3 regions of the Nonomuraea sp. NPDC050786 genome follow, and region 2 is predicted to be linked to each of the others. Evidence: riboswitches for the same ligand, from Rfam matches in the RefSeq annotation. Region 2 holds a riboswitch; each other region holds the start of a gene.
What was found. Region 2 has a riboswitch for cyclic di-AMP ahead of AB0H84_RS06240 (C40 family peptidase). Riboswitches for the same ligand answer to the same signal wherever they lie in the genome.

Region 1 (10,189 bases), on a different contig from region 2:
GACAAGGGCAACTACCCCGGCTACTACGAGCTGGTCATGGAGCGCCTGCGGCCCGGCGGGCTGATCCTGGCGGACAACACGCTGCGCCGGGGGCACGTGGCGGACCCGGCGCACGAGGAGGCGACGACCGTGGAGATCAGGCAGTTCAACGACCTGGTGATCGAGGACCCGCGGGTGACCGTGCTCATGCTGCCCGTCGCGGACGGCATGACGATGATCAGGAAGAACTAGCCGGGAACGTGCTGGCCGGGCCCCGCAGGGACCCGGCCACCTCACGCTAGGCGATCTTGTGGATCCAGTTGTGGGGGTCGGGGCGGGCGCCGTACTGGATGCCCACGAGGTCCTCACGCACGCGCATCGTCACGGGACCGGGCGTGCCGTCCCCGACCGTCCAGGAGCGGTCCGCGCCCCTCACCGAGCCCACCGGCGTCACCACGGCCGCCGTCCCGCACGCGAACACCTCGGTGAGCTCCCCGGACGCGCACCCGGCCTGCCACTCCTCGACCGAGATCAGGCGCTCCTCGGTCTCCAGGCCCAGGTCGCCGGCGAGCTCCAGGATCGAGTCCCTGGTGATGCCGGGCAGCAGGGTGCCGGTCAGCGCGGGGGTGACGAGCTTGTCGCCGAAGACGAAGAAGAGGTTCATCCCGCCCATCTCCTCGACGTACTTGTGCTCGTGGGCGTCCAGCCACACCACCTGGTCGCAGCCGTTCTCCACCGCCTGCCGCTGCGCCACGAACGCCGCCGCGTAGTTCCCGCCGCACTTGGCGAAGCCCGTGCCGCCGGGGGCGGCACGCGTGTACTCGGTGGACAGCCACACCGAGACGGGCTTGATGCCGCCCGTGAAGTACGAGGCCGCCGGGGAGGCGATCACCATGTACTTGTACATCTTCGACGGGTAGTTGACGCCCAGCCCCGCCTGGGTGGCGATCATGAAGGGGCGCAGGTAGAGGCTGTGACCCTCGGTCGTCGGCACCCACTCCTTGTCGGTCTCGACGAGGAGCTCGAGCGACTCGACGAACGTCTCCTCGGGCAGCTCCGGCATGGCCATCCGGAGGGCCGACTGGTTGAAGCGGGCGGCGTTGGCGTACGGGCGGAACGTCACGATCGAGCCGTTGGTCTGGCGATACGCCTTGAGCCCCTCGAACAGCTCCTGCGCGTAGTGGAAGACCGAGGTGGCCGGGTCGAGCGAGAGCGGGCCGTACGGCATGAGCCTGGCGTCGTGCCAGCCCTGCCCCTCGGTGTAGTCGATCGAGATCATGTGATCGGTGAAGATCTGCCCGAAACCGGGGTTCGCCAGTACCTGCTCTCGCTCGGCAGCGGTGCGAGCGTGGTCGGATAGCTGCACATCGAAGCTGAGCTTCTGAGCGATGGTCATGACGGAGGTCCTTCTCTCTGCGAAATCTGCCCAAACCTACAGGAAGCTGCGGATAGGCGACGGTGGTCGGCGCTGCCCGCGGGCAGCCCCGTACTTCTTATTGTCTCGCTATATGGGATGGCAAGCGGCCAATGGGGTGGTTAGGCCGTTTGGACGCCAAAAAGCGCCCGGCGGTCCTCTGCGGACCACCAGGCGCTCGTGGGGCTAGGCGGTCCTAGCCGGATACTCGCGCGGTGATGTCGTCACCGATCTCGTGCGTGGTGCGGCCGGCCCAGCCGGTCAGCCGCTCGAGGATGTCCTCGGCCACCGCCTGCTCGACCTTGGCCGCCTCGGCGTGCAGGCCGAGGTGGTCGAGGAGCATGGCGACGGACAGGATGGTCGCGGTCGGGTCGGCCTTGCCCTGGCCGGCGATGTCGGGCGCGCTGCCGTGCACCGGCTCGAACATGCTGGGCGCGGTCCGCTCGGGGTTGATGTTGCCGCTGGCGGCCAGGCCGATGCCGCCGGCGATGGCCGCGCCGAGGTCGGTGATGATGTCACCGAACAGGTTGTCGGTGACGATCACGTCGAACCGCTCGGGCTGGCTCACGAAGAACATCGAGGCCGCGTCGATGTGGCAGTAGTCGGTCGTGACCTCGGGGAACTCCTCCGCCACGCGGTTGACCGTGCGCTGCCACAGGTCGCCGGCGTAGGTGAGCACGTTGGTCTTGTGGACGAGCGTCAGCTTCTTGCGGGGGCGCGACTTGGCCTTCTCGAACGCATACCGCACGACGCGCTCGACGCCGTAGGCGGTGTTGAGCGACTCCTGCGTGGCGATCTCATGCGGCGTGCCGCGCCGCATGGCGCCGCCGGTGCCCGCGTAGAGGCCCTCGGTGCCCTCACGGACGACGATCATGTCGATGTCCTCGGCGGGCGTGTCGGCCAGCGGGGTCTCCACGCCGGGGAAGAGCTTGACCGGGCGCAGGTTGACGTAGTGGTCGAACGCGAAGCGCAGCTTGAGCAGCAGGTCGCGCTCGAGGATGCCCGGCGGGACGCTGGGGTCGCCCACGGCGCCGAGCAGGATCGCGTCGTAGCCGCGCAGCTCCTCCAGCACCGCGTCGGGCAGGGTCTCGCCGGTGCGGTGGTAGCGGGCTGCTCCGAGGTCGTAGTGCGTGGGCTCGATCTTCGTGCCCACGGCCTCCAGGACCTTGAGGCCCTCGGCCACGACCTCGGTGCCGATGCCGTCACCGGGGATGACTGCCAGACGGATGTTACGCGACTCCATGGGCCGTACCTTACCGCGTCGTCTCGACTGACGAACACTCCATCTCATTTCTCGGACGTCCGTTTTGTGCGTATTGCGGTTCTTTGACCGTTTCGTTAGAGTCCGTCGGGCCTAATCCACGCAGCGGTTGCGTGGAGCCGGGGACCCACCTCCCCCCTGGGGCGAATCGGCATGCACCGCCGTAGGGCTACTTCCAGGCCCGAGCCCGTCAGCTAACCCGGCCGGCCGCATGGAAGGACAGACCCCTGTCTCGCATTGCCATTGCCCTGGCGGTGGGCGCCGCCGGACTCCTCCTGGCCACCCCTGCCCAGGCTTCCCCCAAGGAAGACCCCACCACCCTGACCGACCCCACCACACTGACCGGTGCCGAGATCAAACGCATCCGGGAACAGCAGGCGCCGAAACCCGCCTGGAAGATCGCCCTCGACTTCGCCATGAGCAAGCGCGGCACACCGTACGTGTGGGGCGGCGCCAGCCCGAGAGGGTACGACTGCTCCGGGCTCATGCTCAGGGCGTACGAGCATGGGGGGATCGAGCTCCCCCGCACCGCCGCCGAACAGTACGGCGCGTTCTCCAAGAAGATCGCCTGGAAGGACCTCAAACCCGGCGACCTCGTCTTCTTCCACGGCCTCGGGCACGTCGGGATGATCTCCCGGCCCGGCTACATGGTCCACTCGCCGCACACGGGTGACGTGGTCAAGGAAGAGCGCCTGACCGACTGGCGCAGGGACTCCTTCGTGGGCGCCGTCCGCCCCGACCCCAAGGGCGTACGCCTCTGGGCCAGGCTCAAGGAGCAGCGCCGCGCACCGGCGCCCGCCACGTTCAAGGCGACCCTGTAGAAAACGCACGGCAAGGTCCGCCCGCCTTCCCCGAGCCGTGCTCAGGGAAGGCGAGCGTCGAAGATGAGGTCCCAGGCGCGGGTCCTGGCGTGGGCGACCGCCCCCAGCAGGACGCCGCTGTCGCCCAGCGTGCTGGCCACCACCATCGGCCGCAGCGGGCCCAGCTCGGCGATCCGGGCCTCGATGGCCGCGCCCAGCAGGTCGAGGTTGCGGCCCACGCCGCCGCTGAGCACGATCACCTCGGGGTCCAGCACCGCCGCGACCGCCACCAGCAGCCCCCCGATGCGGCGGCCCTCGGCCTCCACCACCGAGCGGGCCACGGCGTCGCCGGAGGCCGCCGCGGCGAAGACCTCCTTGGCCGTGTCCAGGGTCAGGCCGGCGGCGCGGGCCGCGCGGACGACGCCGGGGGCCGCGGTCACCGCCTCCGTGGCGCCGTGGGCCAGGGCGTCGTCGGGCGGAGGCGCGGGCTCCTCGGCGGCGGGCACGTAGGAGACCTCGCCGGCCGCCCCGCGGGCGCCGACGTACAGCTCGCCGTTGATCACGATGCCCATGCCGACGCCGGTCCCGATGGACACGAGCGCGAAGTTGCCCTTCCCGCGCCCCTCCCCGTGCACGTGCTCGCCGACGGCGGCCAGGTTGATGTCGTTCTCGATGACGAGGTCCACCTCCAGCGCGGCGCGCAGGCGTTCGGCCAGGTCGGGGCCGGGCAGGTTGGGGGCGAACTCCAGGCGGCCGAGAGCGGGGTCGTACACGCCGGGCGACCCGACGACGGCGCACGCGATGGACGGCCAGTCGAGCTCGGCCTCCCGAGCGGCGGCCCGGCACAGCTCCCCGACCAGGAGGGCCAGCTCGGCGGAGGTACGGGCGGTGTTGCGTCCGTCGGTCCGGCCGGCGAACGTGCCGCGAAGGTCGGCGACGGCGACCCTGATCCAGTCGCGGCCGATGTCGATGCCGGCGACGTGGGTGGCAGCGGCGTTCACGTCGTACAGGGACGTGACGGGCCCGGGACGGCCGGAGAGCTCCCCGACGAGATGGACGAGCCCGTCCTCCTCCAGCCCGGCCAGGGCCGCGGAGACCGTGGGCTTCGACAGGCCGGTGATCTTCGCGAGGTCGGTACGGGAGGCGGGGCCGTGCTCCTGGAGGTGGTCGAGCAGGCGGCGCTCGTTCAGCACCCGAAGCAGGCGCGGATTGCCCAGGTCACCCCGCATCGTCCAACCTCCTCGAAAGAAATCTAGCCAACGAGGCTGATAGTAAATTACCTTTCTTACCAAGCACAGGGGCGGCACATTCGGAAGGACGAAGTGCGATGCACCGAGCATGGCGATCAATCCCTGTCGCGGCGGTCTTACTGGCCGCCGCCTGCGGGAACACCACAGGCACCACGACCACGACCACGCAGAGCCAGGGCGGCAGGACGATCGCGCTGTTCCTGCCCGAGTCCAAGACCACCCGGTACGAGGCGTTCGACCGCCCCCTCTTCGAGGCGAAGGTCAAGTCGCTCTGCCCCGACTGCAAGATCCTCTACAGCAACGCCGAGCAGGACGCGCCCAAGCAGCAGCAGCAGGTCGAGGCCGCGCTCACCCAGCAGGCCGACGTGCTGGTCCTCGACGCCGTGGACGCCAACGCGGTGGCCCCGCTGGTGAACCAGGCCAAGCAGAAGAAGGTCCCGGTCATCGCCTACGACCGGCTCATCTCGGGCATCGACTACGCGTACTACGTCTCGTTCAACAACGTACGGGTCGGCGAGATGCAGGGCCAGGCGCTGCTCGACGCCATGAACGCCAGGGGGACGACGGCGAAGGGCGAGATCGTGATGATCCACGGCTCGCCGACCGACCCCAGCTCGGCCGATTACAAGAAGGGCGCCAAGAGCGTGCTGGACGGGAAGGTGAAGGTCGGCAGGGAGTTCGACACGCCGGACTGGAGCCCCGACAAGGCGCAGCAGCAGATGGAGCAGGCGATCACCGCGCTCGGCAAGGAGAACATCACGGGCGTGCTCTCCGCGAACGACGGCATGGCGGGCGGCGCGATCGCGGCCATGAAGCGCGCGGGCTACAAGCAGCTCCCGCCGATCACCGGCCAGGACGCCGAGCTGGCCGCCGTGCAGCGCATCCTCACAGGCGAGCAGTACATGACCATATATCTCGACATCAGGGCCGAGGCGGAGAAGTCCGCCGAGCTGGCCGTCGCCCTCGCCAAGGGCGAGCAGCCTCCCGCCCCCGCCAAGGTCAACAACGGCGCCGCCGACATCCCCGCCTTCCTCCTCGACCCCATCCCCATCACCGCCGACAAGATCAAGGACACGATCGTGAAGGACGGTTTCTACACCCCCGCCCAGATCTGCACGGCCGAGGTCAAGGCCGCCTGCGCGAAGCAGGGCATCCAGTAGATGCTCTCGGCGACAGGCATCTCCAAGAGGTACGGGGCGGTCCAGGCGCTCGACGGGGCCCGCCTGGACCTGAGCCCCGGCGAGGTCGTGGCCCTCATGGGCGACAACGGCGCCGGCAAGTCCACCCTGGTCAAGACCATCTCGGGGGTCGTGACCCCGGACGAGGGCACGATCACCGTGGACGGCTCGCCGGTCAGGATCGCCAACCCGCACGACGCGCAGGCACTCGGTGTCTCGACCGTCTACCAGGACCTCGCGCTCTGCGAGAACCTCGACGTGGTGGCCAACCTGTTCCTGGGCACCGAGCGCCGCCGCTGGTCGCTGCTGCGTCACCTCGCCATGGAACGCGCGACCCGCGAGCTCCTCGCCCAGCTCGACGTGCGCATCAGGGACATCAGGGTGCCGGTCGCGATGCTGTCAGGCGGTCAGCGCCAGTCGGTGGCCATCGCCAGGGCGCTGATCGGCGAGCCCCGGCTGGTCATACTCGACGAGCCCACGGCCGCGCTGGGCGTGGAGCAGACGGCGCAGGTGCTGGCGCTGATCGGGCGGCTGCGCGAGCGCGGGCTCGCGGTGCTGGTCATCTCGCACAACCTGGCCGACGTGCGCGCGGTGAGCGACCGCGTGGTGGTGCTGCGGCTCGGCCGCAACGCCGGTGAGTTCCGTACGGCCACCGCCTCCCAGGAGGAGATCGTGGCCGCGATCACGGGGGCGGGAGAATGACCGACACGCTGGTACGCAGGCCGTACACGCCGAAGGTCGCGGTCGAGCGGCTCCGCCAGGGGGACGTCGGCGCGTGGCCGGTGGTCGCCGGGCTGGTGGCGATCGCGATCGTGTTCAGCACGCTCAACGACCGCTTCCTCTCCCCCGAGAACCTCACCAACCTCGTCCTCCAGATGGCCGCCACCGGCACGATCGCGCTCGGCATCATCATGGTGCTGCTGCTCGGCGAGATCGACCTGTCGGCGGGCTCGGTCAGCGGCCTGTGCGCCACGATCATGACGATCGTCCACGTCAAGCAGGGCTGGAACCCGCTGCTCGCCATCGTGCTCGCACTCGCCGTCGGGGCGGCGATCGGGCTCCTGCACGGGGTGATGCTGACCAAGCTGCGCATGCCCTCGTTCGTGGTGACGCTGGCCGGGCTGATGGGCTGGCTCGGTCTCCTGCTCTACCTGCTGCGGCAGGGCGGGACGATCAACCTGCCGTTCACCGGCTTCATCTCCAAGCTGAGCGACACGTGGCTGCCCGGCTGGCCGGCGTGGGCGGTCGCGGCGGGACTGGTGGCCGTGTCGGCGGGCGCCTCGCTCGTCGCCAGGAGGCTGCGGCTGGCGGCAGGTCTGCCGGTAACGCCGCTGTGGTGGCTGCTCGCGAAGGCGGGCGGGCTGGCGGTGCTGCTCGCCGCGGCGGTGCTGGTCATGTCGGCGGACCGCGGCGTGCCGCTCCTGCTGATCATCTTCGGCACGCTGGTGGTGCTGCTGGATCTCATGCTCAGGCACACCGCGTTCGGACGGCACGTGTACGCGGTCGGCGGCAACGCCGAGGCCGCCAGGCGCGCCGGCATCAACGTCACGAGGATCAGGATCCTGGCCTTCATGCTGGCCTCGACGCTGGCGGCGGCCGGCGGCATCCTCGCCGCCAGCCGCCTGTCCGCTGTCAACCAGGGCTCGGGAGGCAGCGACATCCTCCTCATGGCGATCGCCACCGCGGTCATCGGCGGCACCTCACTGTTCGGCGGGCGCGGCCGGGCGTATGACGCGCTGCTCGGCGTCCTGGTCATCCAGGCCATCACCAACGGCATGTACCTGCTCAGCGTGGACTCCTCAGTGCGCTTCATGGTGACGGCCGGGGTGCTGGCGCTGGCCGTGGCGATCGACTCGCTCGCGCGCAGGGGCGTCGCCCGGTGAGCCGGGTCCTGGGCATCGACGTGGGCGGGACGAAGGTCGCCATCGGGGTGTCCGGCTCCGACGGCCCGGAGCTCTCGGCCCGCGTCCGCCTGGACACCGGGCCCGGCACGCTCGCGCGGGCGCTCGCGGCGGCCCGTGCCCTTGAGGATTCGCCGGCCGCGGTGGGCTTCTCGACGTGCGGGGTGATCCGCGATGGCGTCGTACGGCTCGCCCCGAACGTCCCCGGCTGGGAGGGACTCGAACTGCCGAGGCTGCTTAGGGAGGAGTACGGCGACATCCCGGTGGCCATCGACAACGACGTGAACGCGGCGGCCGCGGCCGAGCTGCGCTGGGGCGCCCTTCGCGGGGTCTCCACAGGCGTCTATGTGAACCTCGGCACCGGCCTGGCGGCGGCCCTGGTGGTGGACGGGCGGGTGGTGCCGGGCGCCCACGGCGCGGCAGGCGAGATCGGCTACCTGCAGGTCTCGCCCGGGGAGCCCGCCTTCGCCGACGGCCGGGCGCCCCTGGAGGAGCGCGTCTCCGGCGGCGCGCTGGCCGCCCGCGGCTCCGCCCTGCTGGGCCGCCCAACCACGGCGGCGGAGCTCCTGGCCGAGGCGGGCGCGCGGGAGCTGGTGGAGGAGGCGCTGCGGACCCTCGCCATGAGCGTGGCCAACCTGTGCGTGGTGCTCGACCCCGAGTGCCTGGTCGTGGGCGGCGGCATGATGGGCGCCGCGGACCTGATCATGCCGAGGCTGGCGGCCGAGCTCGCCCGTGCGGTGCCGTTCCCGCCGGAGCCGCGCCCGGCCAGGTTCGCGGGCGACGCCCCCTTGCTGGGCGCGCTTGCACTGGCCCGCGCGGCGTTAGCGTAGAGGTATGGCGCCGGAGAAGGTGCAGCTGAGCGAGGAGAAGGCCACCCTCCTCGCCACTCTGTACGGCCGGGCGCTCGACGCGAGATCCAGACGCCCGATACTCGGCGACGACCTGGCCGTCGAGGCGGTCAAGCAGATCGACTTCGATTTCCGCAGGACCGGCATGACCCGGGCCCTGGGCGCGGCCGTCGCGCTCAGGGCGCGCTTCATCGACCGGTGGGCCGCCGAGTACCTCGCCACCCACCCGGATGCCACCGTGCTCCACCTGGGCTGCGGCCTCGACACCCGCTTCCACCGGCTGGCGCCGCCGCCCACCGTCCGCTGGTACGACGTCGACTATCCCGACGTCATCGAGCTGCGCGGCCGGCTCTTCCCCGAGCGGCCGGGCCACCGCGTGATCGCCTCGTCGGTCACCGACCTGACGTGGCTGGAGCAGGTCCCGGACGACGTCCCCGCGCTGGTCGTCGCCGAGGGCCTGCTCTACTATCTCCTCCCGGACGACGGCCGGGCACTGCTGCGGGCGATCGTGGACCGCTTCCCCGGCGGGCAGTTCGTCTTCGACGCCGTGAACTGGCTCGGGGTCCGCCTGCAGAAGCTCAACAGGCCCGTGCGGAAGGCCGGGGCCACGCTCCGCTGGGGCATCGACGGCCCGCGCGAGCTGGTGGCGATCCATCCGAGGCTGCGCTGCGTCAGCGCGGTGAGCGCGTTCGACATGGGCGGGTTCGACCGCCTGTCGGCGCCGCATCGGATCTCGGCCTGGATCGCCGGGGCGCTGCCGGGGGTGAAGCGGTCGGCGATGTTCTACCGGCTCGAGTTCTGAGGCGCCCCGCCGTTGTCCCGGCGGTCCAGGGCGATCTGCACGGCCTCCGCGGCCTCGTCCTCATGCTCTTCCGAACGGTTCCAGGCATACATGTCGTACATGTGACTCATCTCATTTCGCGAGCGTTCCAGAGGGGGACGTCGAACCCCCGTCTCACGTACCGGACGGATGGGACTTACTGGCCGACACAACGCCACTCACCGCGGCGAGTCGTCGACCTGCCCTAACAGGCCCCGCCGCGGCAGGTAATAAGTACGAGCACCTGGCGCATTACCTGAAACAGTACCTCAGCAATCTCGTTGGATGTCCTAGTATCTCGCATGCTGAGACGCAAAGGGGGCCGCCCCCGGAACGATCCGGTGGCGGCCCCCAAGAGAGGAAGGCGCGGTCAGTCCTCCAGGTCCACCGAGCGGCCGCTGTCAGCGCCGATCTCGCTGACGATCTGGTCGATCACGTCGGCCGGGATCGCGGAGTCGACGGTCAGCGCGATGAGCGCCTTGCCGCCCTTGGTGGAGCGGGCCACCTGCATCGAGGCGATGTTGACGCCGTGCTCGCCGAGCAGGCGGCCGACCACGCCGACGATGCCGGGACGGTCGGTGTAGGTGAAGAACGCCAGGTGGGCCGTCGGCTCGATCTCCATCTCGTAGCCGTTGACCTCGACGATCTTCGTGATCTGGCGCGGGCCGGAGAGCGTGCCGGAGACCGAGACCTGACGGCCGTCGGCCAGCAGGCCGCGCACGGTGACCACGTTGCGCC
Region 2 (10,189 bases):
AGCGACCTTCGACGCGCTTCTTGAGGCCCTTGAGCGCGGTGTCCACGATCACCTTCTCCGCCTTGCGCTTGACCAGGCCGATCATGGGGACGCTGAGATCGACCGTGAGCTCGTACGTCACCTCCGTGCCACTGCCCGTGTCGGCGAGCCGGTAACTCCCGCGGAGATCGGAGACCATCTTCCCCGGCTCGACCACCTTCCAGCTCACGCCGTCGTCGCCCTGCCAGGTGTAGCCGAGGGTGTAGGTGTCGCTGATCATGCCGGCGTCGAGGACGAACCGCACCGTCTCCGGCCTGCCGTCGCCGTCCATGGTGAGGACCTCGGCGCTCTTGACCTGCCCGGCCCACTCCGGGTACGTGGGGAAGTCCGCGATCACCGCCATGACCTCGGGCCGGCCTGCGCTGATGGTGGTGCTCGAAGTGGTGCGATCAGCCATGCGACCACCGTAGTGCACAACCCGCTACTTGCGATGGAGCCAACCTGTTGGACGGCGTCACCACTCGAGGACGAACGGGACGCCCCTTCCCCGGAAGTGGCCGACGTTCACGCATTCGGTGCGGCCGATGCGGGCGCGCGCGTGGAGCGGGTTGTGCACGTGCCCGAACAGGGCATAGCGCGGCTGCGTACGCCTGATCGCCTCCAGGGTGGCCTGGCTGCCGCGCTCGAACCTCCTGGCCACGACGTCGTAGAGCAGCTCGGGCACGGCCGGCGGGATGTGGCAGCAGAGCACGTCGACCTCGCCGACCGCCTCGACCTTGGCGGCGTACTCCTCGTCGCCGATCTCGTACGGCGTGCGGTAGGCCGTCCGCAGCCCGCCGCCCACGAACCCGAAGCGCAGGCCGCCGATCTCCGCCACCTCCCCGTCGAGCACCTGGAGGCCCGGCCGGAGATAGTCGGCCCACAGGCGCGGCAGGTCCACGTTGCCGTACGTCAGGTAGGCCGGGGTGGGCATGGCGGCGAAGAGGGTCTCGTACTGGGAGCGCACGCGGCGTTCGATGTGCTCGCGCGGGTCGCCGTCGAGCGTGGCCCACAGGCGCGCGGACATGGCCCTGGCCTCGTCGAACCGCTTGGCCGTGCGCAGCGCGATGAACTCGGCGGCCTGCTCCGCGCCGAACAGGTCGGGGAAGATGCCCTGCGCGTGGTCGTCGTAGTCGATGAAGAGGATCAGGTCGCCCAGGCAGACCAGCGCGTCCGCGCCGTCGCCCGCCCTGGCCAACGCGTCGGCTCTGCCGTGGACGTCGCTGACGACATGGACCTTCATGGAGCAAATCTTAAATGTCCGGCTGCTAGCGTGAGCGTTGAGACTACCCGTCCGTAACTTGACGCGGTAACGTCCAGGCGGTCCCCGAAGAGGAGTTTGATCCGTGCGCGAGTACAGCGTTCCCGTCCTGGTCGATGTGCCTGCTTCCGCCAGCCTGTCCGACATCGTCTTCCGGCGGGCCGAGCAGGAGCCGGGCGCCGTGGTGATGCGCCGCAAGAGCGGCGCCGGCTGGCCGGCGGTCACCGCGTCGGAGTTCCGCGACCAGGTGGTCGAGGTGGCCAAGGGACTGATCGCGGCGGGGATCTCGCGCGGCGACCGGGTCGCGCTGATGTCGCGCACCCGGTACGAGTGGACGCTGGTCGACTACGCCGTCTGGACGGTCGGGGCGGTCACCGTGCCGATCTACGAGACGTCCTCGGCCGAGCAGGTCCGGTGGATCTTGTCCGACAGCGAGGCCAAGGCGGTCTTCGTCGAGCTGGACGAGCACGAGGAGACCGTCAGGGAGGCCGCGCCCGAGCTGAAGCAGGTCTGGCGGATCGACGGCGCCCTGGACACAGGCGACGTCTCCGACGCCGACGTGGACGAGCGGCGCGAACAGGTGGTCACCGCCGACCTCGCCACGGTCGTCTACACCTCGGGCACCACCGGACGTCCCAAGGGCTGCCGCATCACCCACGACAACCTGCTCTTCACCGCGCTCAACGTGCTGCGCGGCCCGCTGGAGCCGCTGTTCGCCACTAAGGACCCGGCGGCGCTGCTGTTCCTGCCGCTGGCGCACATCCTCGCCCGGATCATCCAGGTGGTGCTGCTCGAGGCGGGCGCGGTCATCGCGCACACCCCCAACATGAAGAACGTCGCCCCCGACCTGCAGGACTTCCGGCCCACGTTCCTGCTGGGCGTGCCCCGGGTGTTCGAGAAGGTCTACAACGGCGCCGAGCAGAAGGCCATCGCGGGCGGCAAGGGCAAGATCTTCGCCCGCGCCGTGGACGTGGCGATGGACGCGAGCCGCGCCTCCGCCGCCGGCGCGCCGCTCGGGCTCCGGCTGAAGCACGCGCTCTTCGACCGGCTGGTCTACGCCAAGCTCCGCGCGGCCACGGGCGGCCGCCTCTCGGCCGCGGTCTCCGGCGGCGGCGCGCTCGGCGAGCGGCTCGGCCACTTCTTCAGGGGCGTAGGCATCGAGGTCTTCGAGGGGTACGGCCTGACGGAGACCACAGGACCGTGCACGGTCAACATGCCGTACGCCAACAAGATCGGCACGGTCGGCAAGCCGCTGCCCGGCGTGACCCTGCGCATCGCCGACGACGGGGAGATCCTGGCCAAGGGCAGGAACGTCTTCCACGGCTACTGGAAGAACGACGAGGCCACCGCCGACGCGATCGACGACGGCGGCTGGTTCCACACGGGCGACATCGGCGAGCTGGACGCCGACGGCTACCTGCGGATCACGGGGCGCAAGAAGGAGATCCTGGTGACCGCGGCGGGCAAGAACGTCGCCCCCGGGCCGCTGGAGGACGCGCTGCGCGCCCACCCGCTGATCTCCCAGGCCATGATCGTCGGCGACGGCCGCCCCTTCGTCGCCGCCCTGATCACGCTCGACCCCGAGGCCGTGCCCGCCGGATCCGCCGTGGCGGAGCTGCGCAAGGACGCCGCGGTGCTGGCGGACGTCCAGGCGGCGGTGGACCGGGCTAACCTGCAGGTGTCGAAGGCCGAGCAGATCAAGAAGTTCCTGATCCTGGAGAACGACATCACCGAGGACAGCGGGCACCTGACGCCCACGCTGAAGGTCAAGCGCAACCTGGTCATGCGCGACTTCGCCAAGGAGATCGACGAGCTCTACGACGGGAAGTAGCCCGGCGCTCAGGGCGCCTGGAGGAGGGTGCGGAACCGGGCGGCCACGTGGTCCCACGCCCATTCGCGGGCGATCCAGTCACGCCCGCCCGCGCCCATCTTGCGGGCCTTGTCGGGGTCGCCCAGCAGCTCGACGATCGCCTGGGCGACCTCGCCCGCGTCCTCGCCGTCCACGACCAGCCCGGTCTCGCCGGGCCGCACGGCGTCCGGCGCGCCGCCGGACGCGCCCGCCACCACCGGCAGCCCGGTGGCGGACGCCTCCAGGAACACGATCCCGAGCCCTTCCACGTCCACCCCCTTCCACCGGGTACGGCACGGCATGGCGAACACGTCGGCGGCCGCGTAGTAGCCGGGCAGCGCGGCGGCGGGCACCGTGCCGGTGAACCTGATCGACTCCCGCCCCGCCGCCAGCCGTTCCAGCCTGCCGCGGTGCGGCCCGCCGCCCACGAGCAGCAGCACCGCGTCCGGCACCGCCCGCAGCACCTCGGGCCAGGCCCTGATCAGCTGGTCCTGGCCCTTCCTCGGCACCAGGCGCGACACGCAGACGACCACCGGCCTGCCGTCCAGGCCCAGCCGGGCCTTGGGCGCGCCGGGGTGGAACAGGGTGACGTCCACGCCGGGCGCGAGCCGTACCAGCTTCTCCGGGGGGATGACGGCGACCAGGCGCTGGCGGGTGTACTCGCCCAGGTAGGTCACCACGTCGGCGTGCCGGCCGATCCTGCGCAGCGCCGCGCGGAAGCCCGGCGCGCTCGCCCACGAGGCCTCGTGGCCGTGCGTGAGCATCACCACCCGCCGCGCGCCCGCCGCGCGCAGGCGGGGCGCGAGCAGCCCGAGCGGCGCCGCCGCGCCGAACACCACGGTCCGCGCGCCGTGCTCGGCCACCAGCCGGGCCGCCCTGCGCGCGACGGCCGGGGTCGGCAGCATCAGCCGCGTCGGATGCCGCACGATCGGGTACGGCTGGCGCTCGTCGAACTCCTCGCAGCCCGGCCAGGCGGGCGCGTAGACGGCCACGCCAGGCGTCCGCAGGGCGAGGCCGTGCACGAACGACTGGATGCCGCCAGGTCTCGGCGGGAAGTCGTTCGTGACGATGAGCACCTTGCCCCCGGCACCCGACTCCGCACTGGAATCCACCGCCCCTGTCACTGCACTGGGACGCCGTTCACCTTGGCCCATGCGCGGGCCATGGCGATGCGCTCAGGTGTCGAAGGGTGGGAGGCATAGAGCACATATTCCACCGCATCCGGCGACAGGTCGGAAACGTTGGTGACGGCCAAGCGCTTCTGCATGGCGATGAACGTGGCCGGATCGCGCGTGAGGTCGAGCGCGTGCAGGTCGGCCCTGGCCTCGATGTGCCGGCTGACCAGGTTCTGGGCCGGACCCATGATCAGCGAGCCGAGCGTCATCAACCCCATGATCGCGCCGACCGCGCGGGGGTCGCCGATCGACGTGACGCCCGTGCGGCGGCGTACGGGGTCGAAGACCAGGAACAGCAGCATGGCGCCCAGAGCGGCGGCCAGGGCGCCGATCAAGGTGCCGTAGAGGACGTCGTTGTGCTTGGCGTGGCCCAGTTCGTGCGCCACGACCAGCTCGACCTCCCGCAGCGGGGCCTTGAGCAGCGTGTCGTAGACGACGATCCGGCGCGTGGCGCCGAAGCCGGACACGTACGCGTTGAGCGCCGTCGTCCTGCGCGAGGCGTCGGCGATCAGCACGTCCTCGACGGGCACGCCGTCCCGCTGGGCCATGGCGAGCAGGCTCGCGCGGAGCGCGCCCTGCCGCATGGGCGTGAAGTCGTTGAACAGCGGCTCGAACACCACCGGATAGATGAACGACATCGCCACCGTCAGCGCGAAGGCCCCGGCGGCGGCCGGGATCCACCAGCGCTTGATCCTGCGGGCCAGCGCCATGAGCACGAGGAGCATGAGGCAGAGGATGAACGTCTCGACGCCGATGTTCTTGAGCCGGTCACCGGCCCAGGCCCCCCAGTCCTGGGTGGACAGGCCGTAACCGCGCAGCATCGTCTCGAACCAGATCCCGAGCGGCAGCTTGAGCAGCTCGACGATGACGGTGATGACGACGACGCCGAGCACCACGCGTATCCACCACGGGCCTTTGAGCCAGCCCACGGCCTTCGCGCCGAGCGGGGTGGCCACGAGCAGACCGGCGAGGAGGAGCGTGAGCGCCAGCGACAGGTAGCTCGGCACGGTGGTGGCCGCGTCGAACGCCTCGGCCCTGGCGATCTGCGCGGCGGTGAAGTCACGCGCGGGGTCCGGCGGCCCGGAGGCGAGCAGGCGCCAGGGCGTGCTGAAGGCGGCCACGGCCAGGATGATCAGGGCGAGCACCACGGCCGCCACCGCCGCCTGCCGCCTCAGCCGTTGCCCGCCGGCGGCCTCACGCGCTCCGTCCCCGTTCACGGAGATACCTTCCCCATGCCCCTGCCCCCCTTGAGCGTGAACGTCCACGCCGCTCCTCTCCCTCACGCGAGCTGGTCCCGCACGTAGTCGCGCCACCGTGCGGTCAGCGTGGCCGCGGACAGCCCGAGCGCGGCGAGCGCCCGATCGACGCCGGCTGCCCGGGCATCACGGTAGAGCCTCACCAGCGTCCCCTCACCGAACCGGTCCGCGAGGAAGCGACACGCCAGCCAGGCCTCCTGGTACGCCCGCGCGAGCCGTACGGGGTCCCGACCGTCGGCCGCGAAAGCGGCAGGTCCGGGCAATTCCCCTGGGAGCCGCCCGGAACGCACCTCGGCGGCGAGCTCGGCGGCGGCGGTCCGCACGGGGAGCCCGGAGTCGCGGTACCCCACGTAGTCGGCGAACCCCTCGTAGAGCCAGACGGGCAGGTGGTCGGTGCCCGCGGCGACGTGGGTGAGCTCGTGAGCGAGTACGACGTCCTTGCCGGTGGGGTTGAGCTTGGCGAAGAGCTCGGGGACGACGATCACCCGGCCGCCGTCGGCCAGCGCGGCCAGCCCGTCGACCTGTCCCACCCCGGCCAGCCGGGCGGCCTCCGCGGCGGAGCGGGGGACGACGATCAGCGGTCGTACCGGCCGGCCGAGCACGACCGAGACCCGCCGCCCTGCCGCGTCGGCCCGGCGCGCGAGCTCGTGGAGCTCGCCCTCCGGGGCGTGGTGGCCGACGACGACGGAGCGCGCTCCGTGGATCACGACCGCACCGTCACGCCACAGCCCGCGGGCCTGCGGCGGCAGGATCGGCGCATCGAGGGTGGGGGCGGCGGCGGGGGCGAGAGCGAGGAGCGCGATGGAGACCATCGCCAACCTTCGACTCACCCACCCGGACACGACGCCCGATCGTAGTCGGCCCACGGAGACTTCAGCGCAAAAGAGCGAGCCCCCGCCCGAAACGCGTTCGGGCGGGGGGCTCGGTCACATGCCGGGACGGACGGCGCCGACGAAGGACGCCTTGCGCCATCTGCTCAGCTTGTCGATGCGTACCCGTTCGCCTGTCCGCGGCGAGTGGACCATCTTGCCCTTGCCGACGTACATGCCCACGTGGCCGAGCCCGCTGAAGAACATCAGGTCGCCCGGCTTGAGGTGCCGCCAGGAGACCTTGTTCTTGATGCGGACGAACTGGCTGCTCGCCACGCGCGGGATCCGCACGCCGGCCTTCTTCCAGGCGTACTGGACGAGGCCGGAGCAGTCGAACGAGCCAGGACCCGTGCCTCCGTACCGGTACGGGTCACCGATCTGGTGCTTGGCCACCGCGACGGCCTTGCGGGCCTTGGACTTCTGCCGGGCGGCCTTGGCCGCTCTGAGCGCCGCGGCCCTGGCCGACTTCGAGGTGCGGGCGGCCGTGGCCGCCGTGGCCGCCGAAGCGGCCGTGTTCGTCGCCGCCTGAGCCGTCGGGGCATGGAGGACCACACCTCCGGCCGTCACGGTCATCGTGAGCGCTGCGCCACTCAGGGCAAGGCGGGACAGACGGGGGTTATGCGGGGACGTAGACAGGATTTCTCCTTGGGACTTCCACGAACGCCTACCGGGTTAGCTGACGGGTTCGGGCCTGGAAGTAGCCCTACGGCGCGACTGGCGCCGATTCACCCCTGATCCCTGGGGACTACTGGGATCGCTGGGTCCCCGGCTCCGTGCCTCCTGGCTGCACGGACTCGGCAGGTCACCGCCCGATCAAGGTGAAACGGGGATAGGGGCGGCAACCGGCGGATCTTCAGGGCGCGGAGGACATGGCTTGTTCAACGCGACGACGCCAGAAGCTATGCGGAACCGTCAAGAAACAGCAAAGCGAGACATGCGCTGTAAAGATCAGATAAAGGGGGCTGTCAGATGACAAGCCGCTGCTGGAACGCCAGGTTCCGTTATCGGAATGTGACACTGCTCACATTTGGCTTCAGGGTGGCTTGTCAGGTGGCAAATGTCGCGTTTGTCACATTTCTTCTGGAACGTTCCAAGAACGGACAGGCCCCGTAGCGGGACCGGAGAAAAGGCGGTTACGGGCGGATGGCTCCCACGAGGCCGCTGCCGTAAGAGGAGAGCTTGACGACCTTGACCACGTCGCCGGTCTGGGGCGCGTGGACGATCTGCCCGTTGCCGGCATAAATGCTGACGTGGCCCAGTCCGTTGCTGAAGATGAGGTCCCCGGGCCGGAGTTCACTCAGGGAGACCTTGCGGCCGGCCCCCCACGCCCACTGCTGCCACGTCGTACGCGGCAGCGACACGCCACCGGCGCGCCACGCCGCCTGGGTCAGGCCCGAGCAGTCCCAGCCGTTCGGTCCGGTGCCGCCGAACACGTACGGCTTGCCGACCTGCGCGTAGGCGAAGCGCAGGACGGCGGCGGCGTTGCCCGAGGCAGGACCCGTGTACTTGATGCCGACGCTGTGCGGATTGCCGGGATTGTAGGCATTCAGCTTGTCCAGCAGCTTCTTCTGCTGGCTGATCAGCTTCATGACCTCCTTGCGCTCCTTCTCGACGCCGTCCCGTTCCCTGTCCGCCGCCTCCAGCGCCTGCTCCGCCTTGTCCCGCTCCGTCTTCAGCCCGCGGTTCTCGCGGTCGAACGCGGCCAGCTTCGCCGCCTCCTCCTTCGAGATCTGCCCGGCCAGCGTCAGCCCCGTCAGCAGCGCCGAGGGGTCGTCCGTGCTGACCAGGCCGGGCAGGGAGGTCGGGTAGGCACCGAGCTTGTAGCCGTTGACGGCCATGTTGATCACCTGGGCGCGCAGGTCCGCGACGGTCGCCAGCTTGCGCTCGTAGCTGTCGTTCAGCTTGGTGTAAGCGCTCTTGGCTTCCTTGAAGCGCTCCGTGGCGGTGTTGTAGCGGTCGACGACCTTGTCCGCCTTGTCGTTGAGCTTCTCGAGCTTGGCCTTGGCCTGCCGGAGCGTCGGCTTGGGATCAGCGAGGGCCGGACCTATCGGGGACAGGATCAGCCCGAACGCGAGACCCGCGGCCACCGGCACCCTGCCAAACCTCACTGTGTCGCCTCCCAGGGATGATGTCTGGGGCGAAATAGTACAGAAGTGGCGGGTGAGGTCTCACCCAAAGAGGTAAATCGTGATGGACGGCCAGGCCGTAATCTAGCCCCGGCCCAGCCTGCGCAGCAGCAGGCCAGACGGAACGGGTCTGGCTCCCATCCGCCTGACGGACTCGGCCACCTCGCGGTCCGACGACACCACGGCGATGGCCCGGCCGGGCGGCTCGGCGCGGACGAGCTGGCGGATCAGGTCGTCGGCGATCTCCCCGGGGTCGCTGAACAGCACCCGCACCCCCCGCGGCGCCACCACCTGCACGGGGGCGTTGAGCTCGGCCCCGTCGAACACCACGGTCACCTCGACCCTGGTCTGCGCCACCAGCCCGCCGAGCCCGGTCATCAGCCGGTTGCGCTGGTCGGCCAGGGTGAGCGTGCCGTAGCCGGTCTTGGTCACGTTGTAGCCGTCGATGATCAGGTGGACCTGCGGCAGGGCCAGGAGCTGGTCGAGGAGCTGCGGGTCGTCGTCGGCGAGGGCGCGGGCCGGGACGCCGCGCACGCCGGGCCGCTCGCCGGTGACGGCGGCGACCGAGTCGGCGGGCCGGCTGATCGTCGTGGGCAGGGCCAGCTCCCTGCGCAGCCCGGCGGAGGCGTCCTGCAGCGCGTCGAGCAGCACCCTGATGCGGGCGTCCTCGATGCTCCTGCCCTCACGGGCGGCCCGGCGCGAGGCTTCGAGCTGCTTCTCCACGTCGGCCAGGCGCTCGCGCAGCCGCCGCAGCTCGGACTCGCCCGAGACGGAGGCGGCCGAGGCGGCCGACCTGGCCTCCTCTGCCGCGTGCTCCATCTCCTCGGCATGGCGGACCGCGGCCTTGGCCCGCTCGCGGGCTTCGTGGAGCTTGCGCCGCAGGTCGGAGTTCTCCGCGCGGGCCGCCTTGAGCTGCTCGCGCAGCCGGTCGGACTCCTCCTTGGCGGCGCTCTTCTGCGCGGCCAGTTGCTCGCGCAGCCGGGTGACCGCCTCCTCGCGCTCCGACCCCTCGGCCGCCGCCGCCGACTGCTCCAGGTCGGCGCGGGCGGCCTCGATCATCTCGGCCCAGCCGGGCGGCCGCGTGAGGTACGCGGCCGCGGCCACGAGCACCGGGTCGGCGGCGGGCGGCACGTTCCCCTCGGCCAGCGAGGCGACCAGCTCCGGCCAGCCGGCGGCCACCGACTCGGCCACCAGCTCGCGGAACTTCTTGTCGTTCTCGAGCTGCGCCGCGATGGGCGCGCTGCCGAGCTTGGCACGTTTACGGGGGTCGAACTTGGCGATGCCGCGGAGCGGCGGAGGTATGGAGACAGCGGGCATCGTCCCGAGCACCTGAGAAGCCAGATCGACGACATTGAGCCGCACCTGCTCGGGAAGCGGGCGAGACAGGCCTTCACCCGCTGAACTCATCCCACTTGTCCCTTCGTGACATGCCCTTTCAGACAAGGGTACGGCTGCCGCGTACCTGACCGTAACGGTCACCCCTGTATGGACGAGCGCTTGGTTGGTGATGTACGACTGAGCCGGAGCCTGGGAGGCCGACCGTGACAGATGAGATCCGCACGTCCACCCGCGACCTGGAGGAGCTGGGCGAACGCCTGGCCGTCTGGCTGAGCGGCAGGCTCGGCGTGAGAACCT
Region 3 (10,189 bases), on a different contig from region 2:
CGCTACTACGGCGACGTGACGGCGGTGATCGTGGAGCCGGGCATCCGCACCGGGGTGCCCGTACGCATGGACAACCCCAAAGAGGTCGGCAGCGACCGCATCGTGAACGCGCTGGCGGCCATCGACCAGTACGGCGGCCCCTGCATCATCGTCGACTTCGGCACCGCAACATCGTTCGACGCGGTGTCGGCCAAGGGCGAGTACGTCGGGGCGGTCACCGCGCCGGGCATCGAGATCTCGGTCGACGCGCTGGCCGCCGCCGGGGCGCAGCTGCACAAGGTGGAGCTGGTCAGGCCGCGCTCGGTGATCGCCAAGAACACGGTGGAGGCCCTGCAGGCCGGGATCATCTACGGGTTCGCGGGCCAGGTGGACGGCATCGTGGAGCGGATGGCGGCCGAGCTGGCCGACGACCCCGACGACGTGACGGTGGTGGCCACCGGCGGGCACGCGGGGCTGGTGGTGGGCGAGTCGCGCTCGATCGACGTCCACGAGCCGTGGCTGACGCTCATCGGGCTGCGCCTGATCTACACCAGGAACACGGCCTGACGCGAAGAAGCGGCCCCCGCCTCCGTAAGGGGGGCCGCTCACTCGTATGCGTCACTCGCTCTCGGCGGTGTAGATGTACGACCAGGAGCCGCACTTCGTCGGGTAGCTGCTGTACTGGCCGATCTGGCAGACCTTCACCCGCATGCTGTAGACGTCGTTCTCCTGGAAGGAGAACTTCTTGTAGCCGGGGTAGCCGCAGTACTTCTTGGAGTAGACCGGGGACCAGTCGTGGTCGAAGTCGCTGGCCTCGAACTTCACGAACGCGCACTTGCCACCCTCGTCGGCGTCGCGGTTGTCCAGGTCGTAGAGCCGGCCCCGCACGGTGACCTCGTTCGACTCGCCGTCCTCGTCCCAGTTGACGCCGATCCAGCCCTGCGACTTGGCGAGGTAGTGCTTGGCGTAGACAGGACCCCAGGAGGTGGAGTAGTCGTCGTCGTGGTGGGCCGTGGTGGCGCTGGCGGCCGAAGGAAGCGCAAGGGCGACTGCGCCGGTGGCGGCGACGGCGAGCAAACCGGTCGCGATCTTCTTCAACATCTTCTCTCCTTGAGCTCCCCTTGGACCGGCTCCCTGCCGGTTCCCCCCTGAGCTCGTGAGACATTGATAAGCCGAGGCCCTTGCACAGATCCTGCAGCGCTCCTGCAGCGCTCCTTCAGCGGACCGACGATGCCTTGCAGTTCGCCATATCCCCTACTCTTTGATGGTGTGAGCGACGAACTTCCCGAGCAGATGCGCATCCGGAGGGAGAAGCTCGACCGCCTTCGCAGCGAGGGCGTCGACCCTTACCCGGTGAATTTCCCACGTACGGCGACCAACGCCGAGGTCAGGGAGAAATACCAGGGCCTGGAGCCCGACACCGCCACCGGTGACACGGTCGCGGTCGCGGGGCGCGTCATGCTCAACCGCGTGGGCGGCAAGCTCTGCTTCGCCACCATCCGCGACGGCGGCGCCGACCTGCAGGTCATGATCTCGCTCGACAAGGTGGGCGAGGAGTCGCTGGCCGCGTGGAAGCGCGACGTCGACCTGGGCGACCACGTGGGCGTCACCGGCGAGGTCATCACCTCGCGGCGCGGCGAGCTGTCGATCCTGGCCGACAGCTGGCAGATCACCGCCAAGTGCCTGCGCCCGCTGCCGGAGAAGCACGTCGGCCTCACCGACCCCGAGGCACGCGTCCGCCAGCGCTACGTCGACCTCATCGTCAACGACGAGGCGCGCAAGATGGCCCGCCTCCGCAGCGCCACGGTGCGCGCGGTGCGCGACTTCTGGCACGAGGAGGGCTACCTCGAGGTCGAGACCCCGATGCTGCAGCCCATCCACGGCGGCGCGACGGCCCGGCCGTTCAAGACCCACATCAACGCCTACGACATGGAGCTCTACCTTCGCATCGCGATCGAGCTCTACCTCAAGCGGCTCGTGGTCGGGGGCATCGAGAAGGTCTTCGAGATCAACCGCAACTTCCGCAACGAAGGCGCCGACTCCACGCACAACCCCGAGTTCACGATGCTCGAGGCGTACGGCACCTACCTCGACTACAACGACATGGCCGACCTGACCCAGCGGATGTACCAGAAGGCCGTGGTGGCCGCCCTGGACACCTCGGTCGTCGTCCATGACGGGGTGGAGGTGGACCTGGGGATCGCGGCCTGGCCCCGCATCACCCTGTACGGCGCCGTCTCGGAGGCCGTCGGCGAGGAGATCACCACCTCGACCTCCTTGGAGGAGCTCCGCAAGCTCGCCGACCGCCGCGAGATCCACTGGGATCCGAAGTGGGGCGCGGGCAAGCTGGTGCAGGAGCTCTTCGAAGCCCTGGTGGAGCACACGATCGTGCAGCCCACGTTCGTCATGGACTACCCGCTGGAGACCTCGCCCCTGACCCGCCAGCACCGGGAGGACCCGCTGCTGACGGAGAAGTGGGACCTGATCGGCTTCGGCACGGAGCTGGGCACGGCCTACTCCGAGCTGATCGACCCGATCGAGCAGCGCCGCCGCCTCACGGAGCAGTCCCTCCTGGCCGCCGGTGGCGACCTGGAGGCCATGCAGCTGGACGAGGACTTCCTGCAGGCCCTTGAATACGCCATGCCGCCCACGGGTGGTGTCGGCGTGGGGATCGACCGCATGATCATGGCCTTCACCGGCAGGAACATCCGGGAAACCATCCTGTTCCCGCTGGTCAAGCCCACCCACTGAGCCCCGGCGGCCCCCTGTGCGGGGGCCGTCGCATCGGCCGGTCAGGGGATGAGGACGAGGCGGCCGCGCAGGCCGCCGGCGGCCAGGCGGGCGTGGGCGTCGGCGACCTTCTCCAGGGGGTACGTCTCCGCCACCCGCAACGTCAGCCGCCCCGCCTCCACCAGTCGTACCAGCTCCGCGAGCTGGGCGGCGTCCGAGCGGAAGAACACCGTGGCGACGTCGGTCCCGCGCAGCGCCACCGGTGCGACACCCGCCGAGAGGGCGATGAAGGCCCCGCCGTCCCGCACCGCGTCCAGGGCCGCCAGGCCGAGCACGGCCGCGTCCACGACGGCGTCCACACCCCCGGGGACAAGCGCACGTACGGAGGAGGCCACGTCCTCACCGCGCGGCACGAACCACTCGGCCCCCAGCCCCCGCACCAGCTCCTCGTCCCCGGCCCCCGCGACGGCCACCACCCGGGCGCCGCGCAGGGCGGCCAGCTCGACCAGGTAGCCCCCGACGGCCCCGGCCGCCCCCGTGACGAGCAGCGTACGGCCGGGGCCGATACCGGCGCGGTCGAGCGACTGCCAGGCCGTGAGCGCGTTGAGCGGGATCGTGGCCGCCTCCGCCGCCGTGCGGCCGCGCGGCGCCCGAGCCACCGCCGAGGAGTCGACCACCACGTACTCGGCCTGCGCCTTCACCGGCAGCTCCAGTCGCGCCACGAGCGCGACGACCTCGTCTCCCACGTGGAACGCGGCCCCGTCGCCCACCTGGTCGACGGTCCCCGCGGCCTCGAAGCCGAGCCCGTAGGAGTCCAGCTTGCGGGCCACGCCGTAGTCGGCGAGCGTCCCCGCCGCCACGGCGAGGTCGAACAGGTTCACCCCGGCCGCCGCGACCTTGATCCGCACCTGTCCGGGCCCTGCGGTGGGCACCGGCACCTCCACCAGCCGGGGAGCGCCGGAGCCGCCGATGAGTGCACGCATGTTGTTCGTCATGCGGACGATCGTAGGAAGAGCTACTCTCTTCTGGTAAGTAGGCACCTGCAGGTGCGTAACCCACTCACAAGAAGGAGCGCACAGAGTGGCGACGAAGACGGCGGCGGAGCGGCGCGAGGAGGCCAGGCAGGCCTTCGACGCCTACTTCTCCGAATGCCCCTCCAGGAAGCTCCTCGACCGCCTCAGCGACAAATGGGTCACCCTCGTGCTCAGCGCCCTGGCGGCGGGGCCGCGCCGCTACAGCGACCTGGCCAGGCGCATCGCGGGCGTCAGCCAGAAGATGCTCACCCAGACCCTGCGCGGCCTCGAACGCGACGGCCTGGTCTCGCGCACGCTCACTCCCTCGGTGCCGGTACGGGTGGACTACGCGCTCACTCCGCTGGGCGAGAGCCTGATGCCGCTGGTGGCCGCGATCAAGGGCTGGGCGGAGACGCACATCGGCGACGTCGAGGCGGCCAGGGACCGCTACGACGCCGCCAGCGCCTGATCCCTCGCCGGAAGCGGTGCCTTCCGGCTCGCCTGTTTTCCGATAGGAGGGCGGTTGTAAGCATCGGGTCAAGGCCGCCGGTGACGGTACCGTTCCAGTCGCGCGAGCACCCATGATCGCCATGATGGGCACCGGGCACGCGCACCCCGGAAAGAGGCCCCTCGGCGTGGGCTGTGATGCGAGAAAACCCGCGCCGGCCGATCGGTGAGCCGCGAGCCCATCGGTTCGTGCGTCTCCGAATGATCCGGTGCGCCGATCCGGCCGGCCATTCCGACGGCCTGACCTGGATCTCCCTATAAGAAGTGAATCGCCGAACAAAGCGAGCGATTGGTGGTTTGCCGGGGAGGCGGAAGATCGCATATCGGGCGCTCGGCCGGCAATGCCCGGCTTATGGATCACGCCGAAACTCCGCGCCGAACGGATCAAAATCGGTAACGTCCGAAGCACTCATTGATGGCGCCCGGGAGAGCCCCAGAGATCACTGTCGGCCGCCGGGAGTCCTGACATATCGCGAGTGCGTCATATATAAGGGGTCATGTCAATACCGCCCGTCAAGTGCGGCGATTGTCATGCTTGACGACCTTTCCGCGATGCGTTTACCGTCTGCGAGGAGCGGCTTTGGCCCATCTGTGAGGTCCGAGTTCTGCTGTTGGGGGGAGGGCTCCCGATGGATGTGCTCACTGAAGACGTTGAGCTGACCCATGCTGATTTGGCGCTGCTGGCGGAGCTGGCCAAGGGAGTCACGGTCGATCGGGTAGGGCGGCGTCTGGATATCAGCGGACGCACGGTACGCCGGAGATTACGGGGCATCTGCGACCGCATCGGCGTGGCCACGGGGATCGAGGCCGTGGCCTGGGCCGCGCGCCGCCAGCTGATCTAGCGCCGGAGGAGGGCTCAGTCGGCGATGCGCACCGCGCCGGCGAAGGGCCGCCTGGCGATCGACGCGATCCGTACGACATCACCCGTCTGGGGGGCGTGCACCATCATGCCCCCACCGATGTAGATGCCCACGTGGTGCAGGTCGCCGTAGAAGAACACCAGGTCGCCGGGGCGCAGCTCCGAGCGCGAGATGTGCCTGCCCGCGGTCCACTGGTCGCCTGTGTAGTGCGGCAGCGAGATGCCCACCCGCTGGTACGCGGCCATGACGAGCCCGGAGCAGTCGTACGAGCTCGGGCCCTCGGCGCCCCAGACGTACGGCTTGAGCTGCTGCGTGAGCGCCCACCGCGCGGCCTCCGCCGCCTTGCCGGCGCCCGCGATGGGCAGGTTGACGCGCACGGCGCGCGTGCCGGGCTGTCCCGCCTCGCCGAGTGCCCGCTTGAACAGGCTGCTCTCGACCTTGGCCACCAGTTTGGTGATCTTGTCGCGCTTCGTGTCGAGGTCGTCCACGATCTTCTGGACCTCGGCGATGCGCTCCTTGGCGCCCGCCTGGGCGCGGGCGGCCGTCTCCATGGCCTTGGAGAGCTGGTTGATCTCCTCGCCCTGCTCCTGCTCCAGCGCGTACGAGGTCGCGGCGCGGTTGAGGAACTCCTCGGGATCCTCGGAGGTCGCGAACTGCAGGGTCTTGGTGAAGCCGCCCGTGATGTAGGCGTTCTGGGCGAGCAGGACGGCCTTGGCGCGCTTGGCGGCCAGATCCGACTGGCTGGTCGCCAACGTCTTCTGCGCGGCCTCGGAGGTCTTCTTGGCCGTCTTGAGCTTCTCCCGCTGGCCGTTGTACTGCTCGGTCAGCGTCTCGATCTCGGTGTGCAGCTTCTCGGCCTGGGAGGCGAGCTCCTTCAGCGAGGGCTTGGGGTCCGCGGACGCCGAACCGACAGGAACGGCGAACAGCAGTGCGGCGACTGTGAGACTCACCACACCGACGTGGCGCGGGCGCTTCACCTACCAGCTCCTCTCATGGAACGCCTACCGGGTTAGCTGACGGGTTCGGGCCGGAGCAGCCCTACCGAGAGACTCGGACTCACCCCTGTGATGGCGTCGCAGGTCGCCACCGGTGGATCCCCGGCTCCCCTTGCGGGAATTGAGCGTGCCTCCCGCGCGACACACGGGGGACATTGTCGCTGGACATTAATGCACTCCGGGTTCCTGCTCAACCAGAACTGCCAAGTCTGTAGAGGTTTCACAACCGAAGAGTCACAAGGGGATCTCGTGATCACCTGGGCAGAAGAGACCTTATGCCCTCTATGTCCGTGCTGCTGCACAAACCCCGAGCGGGCCGAGCTCCGTGCTCGTCCGGCCACGAGATGTAACAGGATGGGCCGAGACGTGGGAGTTAGGTCCGAGCCGTAATGAGATCTGTACTCTGGAGAACCATGGAGCAGGTGGCCGAGCTGACAGCGCCCGAGACCGCGGTGGTGGTCCGGCGCGCCCGTACGCCCGACGTGCGCGCGGTCAGGCGCCTCGTGGACGCCTACGCGGGCGCGGGGCGGCGGCTCCTGGAGAAGGCCACGGTGACCCTGTACGAGGACGTACAGGAGTTCTGGGTGGCCGAGCGGGGCGGGCAGGTCGTCGGCTGTGGCGCGCTCCACGTGCTCTGGGAGGACCTCGCAGAGGTCCGCACGGTGGCCGTGGACCCCGAGTGCCGGGGAATGGGCGTCGGCTACCGGATCGTCTCCGCATTGATCCAGCAGGCCAAAGATCTTGGCCTGCGACGTGTATTTTGTCTCACTTTCGAGGTCGACTTCTTCGCGAGGCTCGGATTCCGCCCGATCCAGGGCACACCGGTCTCACCCGAGGTCTACGCCGAACTGCTGGCCTCGTACGACGAGGGTGTGGCGGAGTTCCTCGACCTGGAACACGTCAAGCCCAACACCCTGGGCAACACCCGCATGCTGCTCCATCTGGCCTCGGGTGACGTGGATCTTGACCAGATGGAAAGGTGATTGTTGATACCTATGTCGATACGTTGGGCAGCACAGGCATGTGTCCTGACACGTGCCACATGCGCACTCGAAGCGAGGTGACACGGTGAGCACCGGACAGCCGCCGTATCCGCAGGACGACTCCGGCGACAACCCCGCCGGCACTCCGGAATACGGACAACAGAACGCGGGTCGCCACCCAGGCGAGCCCGACCCCGACGTGACTGTGGTCGGCTACCGGGCGGACGATGCCTACGGTCAGCAGCCCCAGTACGGCCAGCAGGGCTACGGCCAGCAAGGCTACGGCCAGCAGCCCCAGCACGGCCAGCAACAGCAGTACGGCCAGCAGCAGCAGTACGGGCAGCAGCAGCAGTACGGGCAGCAGCAGCAGTACGGGCAGCAGGGTTACGGCCAGCAGCCCCAGTACGGCCAGCAGCCGCAGTCCCAGCCCGGCTACGGCCAGCAGCCGCCTTCGGGCCAGCAGTACGGCCAGCAGGGTTACGGCCAGGAGCAGCAGTCGGGCCAGCAGGGCTACGGCCAGCAGCCTCAGTACGGCCAGCAGCAGCAGTCCCAGCCCGGCTACGGCCAGCAGGGCTACGGCCAGCAGGCCCAGTCGCAGCCCGGCTACGGCCAGCAGCCTCCCTCGGGCCAGCAGTACGGCCAGCAGGGTTACGGGCAGCAGCCCCAGTCGGACTACGGGCAGCAGCAGTACGGTCAGCAGCCCCAGTCCCAGCCGGACTACGGGCAGCAGCAGTATGGCCAGCAGCCGCAGTCCCAGCCGGATTACGGGCAGCAGCAGTATGGCCAGCAGCCCCAGTACGGCCAGCAGCAGCCGTCGCAGCCTGACTACGGCCAGCAGGGCTACGGCCAGCAGGCTCAGTACGGGCAGCAGCCGCAGTCCCAGCAGGGCTACTCCCAGCCCGGCTACGGCCAGCAGTACGGCGACCAGCAGTACGGGCAGCCCGGCTACGGCCAGCCCCAGCAGTACGGCCAGCCCGGCTACGGACAGGCCTACGGCCAGCCGGGACCCGTGGGCGTGCAGCCGCCCGGCGCGCCGGCCCCGCTGGCGGAGTGGTGGCAGCGTCTGGTGGCGCGGATCATCGACTTTGTCATCCTCTTCGTCGTGAACTTCGTCATCGGCCTGATCCTGGTGGCGGCGTTGGCGGTCAGCTACTCCTCGCTCGACGGCAGCACCAGCGGTCTCCTCCCGGGGACGGTCGTGAGCATCATCACGGCGCTCATCGTGACCGCGCTGTGGATCGCCTATGACTTCTTCCTGCTGAAGATGAACGGCCAGACCGTCGGCAAGATGGTCATGGGCATCAAGGTCGTCCCCGTCGGCCAGGGCATGCCTCCGAAGGGCCTGCCGACCGACCTGGCGCTCAAGCGTGCCGCGGTGACGTGGGGCGGATGGGTGTTCACCGCCCTCCCGCTGGCCTTCATATCCTCGTTGCTCGGCTACATCGCCGTGGGGCTCAACGGCGCCTCGCAGCTCTGGGACAAGCCGCTGCAGCAGTCGTTCGCCGACAAGGTGGCGAAGACCGTGGTGGTGAAGATCAAGTAGTTCACGCACCAGGTAAAAGCAGGGGCCGGCTTCGTGCCGGCCCCTGTTTTATGTGTGGTGGGCGTACCAAAATGGGGGCCTGGGCCGCTGATGACGCGAGGTGGGGGTTATGGCCGGGTCGCCGTCGTGGGCGGACACGCTGCCCGCGGAATGGTGGGAACGGCTCGCCGCCCGGGCGATTGAAGCGCTCGTCTTCGGGGTGTTCTATTACATTCTGTTCATCGCGCTATGGGGCATCTTCCGAACTGTCGGGATGCTGGAGGTGTTCGACGGCCGGCTGCCGGGTGTGTTCGCGTGGCTGGCCGCGGGACTGGGTTATGCGGCCTACGACTGGCAGGCGCATTCCAGGCGCGGCAGGACGTTCGGCAAGGCGATCATGAAGATTCGCCTGGCGCCGGGCGACGTTCCGTCGGGGGCGCTGCTCAAACGGTCCCTGGTCTATCCGGGGCCTGTCATGCTGATGGGCATTCCCGTGGTCAATCTGCTCGCCGGAATGCTCCTGTTCTGCGTGGGCTTGCTGATCCTGATCGACAAGCCCCTGGAGCGAGGGCCGCACGACAGGCTGGCCGGAACGCGCGTCGTAAAAGATCTTCGTTGAGCCATCCGCACCAGGCAGGATGCCAATTCTGAAGATTTTCCCTTGATCCGGTAAGGACTCTGGAGAGACTGGCATTAGGCTATGGGGCGTCCGGGTTGCCGGATGTTGGCGTCCCACGACCCGTACGGCATCTCTGCGCCGCTATGGTCGTGTCTGGGTGGTAGTCGCCTTGTGCGGCACGAGGAGCACCGGCGCTCCTCCTGGTCGCGCTCCCATCCGCATAATGCGCCCCCGAAACCCTGCGAGCCGTGGAGGCGAGGACGAATGGAAGCCCTTACAGACGTATTGTCAGCGCTCATCCCCCCGGTGGTGGTGGGCGGCGCCTTCATCTTTGGCGTAGTGAAGTTGGTCCGATCCGAGGCCCTCGGAGGCCGCCGAAACCGTGAGGATCCGGCCGAGGGGCCAGAACTGAGCGGCCAGTCAGCGGAATCCCCGCAGCGCTGAATTGTCTCCGCGCCTTTCCGGGTATATGTTTGGGCAGGCGAATGAAACAATGCTCCGCGAAAGGATTGCGTAGATGGCCAAGCAGATCCAGGAGATTCTCATCGATGACCTCGATGGGGGCGAGGCCAATGAGACGGTCAGCTTCGCTATTGACGGCTCGTCCTATGAGATTGACCTCAGCGACCTTAACGCGAAGAAGCTGAGGGACGCGCTCACGCCTTTCGTGCAGCACGCGCGCAGGGCAGGCGCCGTCTCCGCGCGTCGCCGCGGTCGCGGCGGCAGCAGGGCGATGAGCCGCGAGAAGAGCTCCGAGATCCGGCAGTGGGCCAAGGCTCACGGCCTGCCGGTCAGCGAGCGCGGCCGGATCGCCTCCACGGTCGTCGAGAAGTACGAGGCGGCTCACTGAGCGAGCCGACTATCGACCATGCGCTTATGCCGTTCGCCTAGGACCCCGGCGGCCGCCATAAGCGCATGATCGTATCTGGGGCCGGTTCTCGAATGCCGGGCGCCCGGATAACGATCTTCCCCTTGCGCATA

Region 1: it holds a riboswitch for cyclic di-AMP, as region 2 does, so the genes downstream of both, AB0H84_RS13190 (C40 family peptidase) here and AB0H84_RS06240 (C40 family peptidase) in region 2, are expected to answer to the same signal.
Region 3: it holds a riboswitch for cyclic di-AMP, as region 2 does, so the genes downstream of both, AB0H84_RS37155 (NlpC/P60 family protein) here and AB0H84_RS06240 (C40 family peptidase) in region 2, are expected to answer to the same signal.

The regions. Positions count from the first base shown of each region.
Region 1 is NZ_JBFAHJ010000005.1:244,744-254,932, reverse strand. Features, by position in the region: gene AB0H84_RS13205 (O-methyltransferase) at 1-231, shown strand, start outside; gene AB0H84_RS13200 (branched-chain amino acid aminotransferase) at 278-1,375, opposite strand; gene AB0H84_RS13195 (3-isopropylmalate dehydrogenase) at 1,590-2,636, opposite strand; cyclic di-AMP (ydaO/yuaA leader) riboswitch at 2,735-2,878, shown strand; gene AB0H84_RS13190 (C40 family peptidase) at 2,909-3,475, shown strand; gene AB0H84_RS13185 (ROK family transcriptional regulator) at 3,517-4,683, opposite strand; gene AB0H84_RS13180 (sugar ABC transporter substrate-binding protein) at 4,782-5,864, shown strand; gene AB0H84_RS13175 (ATP-binding cassette domain-containing protein) at 5,865-6,584, shown strand; gene AB0H84_RS13170 (sugar ABC transporter permease) at 6,581-7,765, shown strand; gene AB0H84_RS13165 (ROK family protein) at 7,762-8,613, shown strand; gene AB0H84_RS13160 (class I SAM-dependent methyltransferase) at 8,618-9,433, shown strand; gene serA (phosphoglycerate dehydrogenase) at 9,822-10,189, opposite strand, start outside.
Region 2 is NZ_JBFAHJ010000002.1:394,001-404,189, forward strand. Features, by position in the region: gene AB0H84_RS06210 (SRPBCC family protein) at 1-436, opposite strand, end outside; gene AB0H84_RS06215 (metallophosphoesterase) at 494-1,261, opposite strand; gene AB0H84_RS06220 (AMP-dependent synthetase/ligase) at 1,365-3,110, shown strand; gene AB0H84_RS06225 (glycosyltransferase family 4 protein) at 3,119-4,240, opposite strand; gene AB0H84_RS06230 (M48 family metallopeptidase) at 4,249-5,520, opposite strand; gene AB0H84_RS06235 (hypothetical protein) at 5,583-6,371, opposite strand; gene AB0H84_RS06240 (C40 family peptidase) at 6,486-7,001, opposite strand; cyclic di-AMP (ydaO/yuaA leader) riboswitch at 7,075-7,238, opposite strand; gene AB0H84_RS06245 (NlpC/P60 family protein) at 7,562-8,536, opposite strand; gene AB0H84_RS06250 (NYN domain-containing protein) at 8,639-9,961, opposite strand; gene AB0H84_RS06255 (phosphotransferase family protein) at 10,096-10,189, shown strand, end outside.
Region 3 is NZ_JBFAHJ010000026.1:92,615-102,803, forward strand. Features, by position in the region: gene AB0H84_RS37125 (type III pantothenate kinase) at 1-546, shown strand, start outside; gene AB0H84_RS37130 (hypothetical protein) at 598-1,080, opposite strand; gene lysX (bifunctional lysylphosphatidylglycerol synthetase/lysine--tRNA ligase LysX) at 1,210-2,730, shown strand; gene AB0H84_RS37140 (NADP-dependent oxidoreductase) at 2,772-3,704, opposite strand; gene AB0H84_RS37145 (helix-turn-helix domain-containing protein) at 3,790-4,191, shown strand; gene AB0H84_RS37150 (LuxR C-terminal-related transcriptional regulator) at 4,859-5,071, shown strand; gene AB0H84_RS37155 (NlpC/P60 family protein) at 5,086-6,066, opposite strand; cyclic di-AMP (ydaO/yuaA leader) riboswitch at 6,072-6,222, opposite strand; gene AB0H84_RS37160 (amino-acid N-acetyltransferase) at 6,498-7,067, shown strand; gene AB0H84_RS37165 (RDD family protein) at 7,153-8,610, shown strand; gene AB0H84_RS37170 (RDD family protein) at 8,720-9,208, shown strand; gene AB0H84_RS37175 (Lsr2 family protein) at 9,726-10,058, shown strand.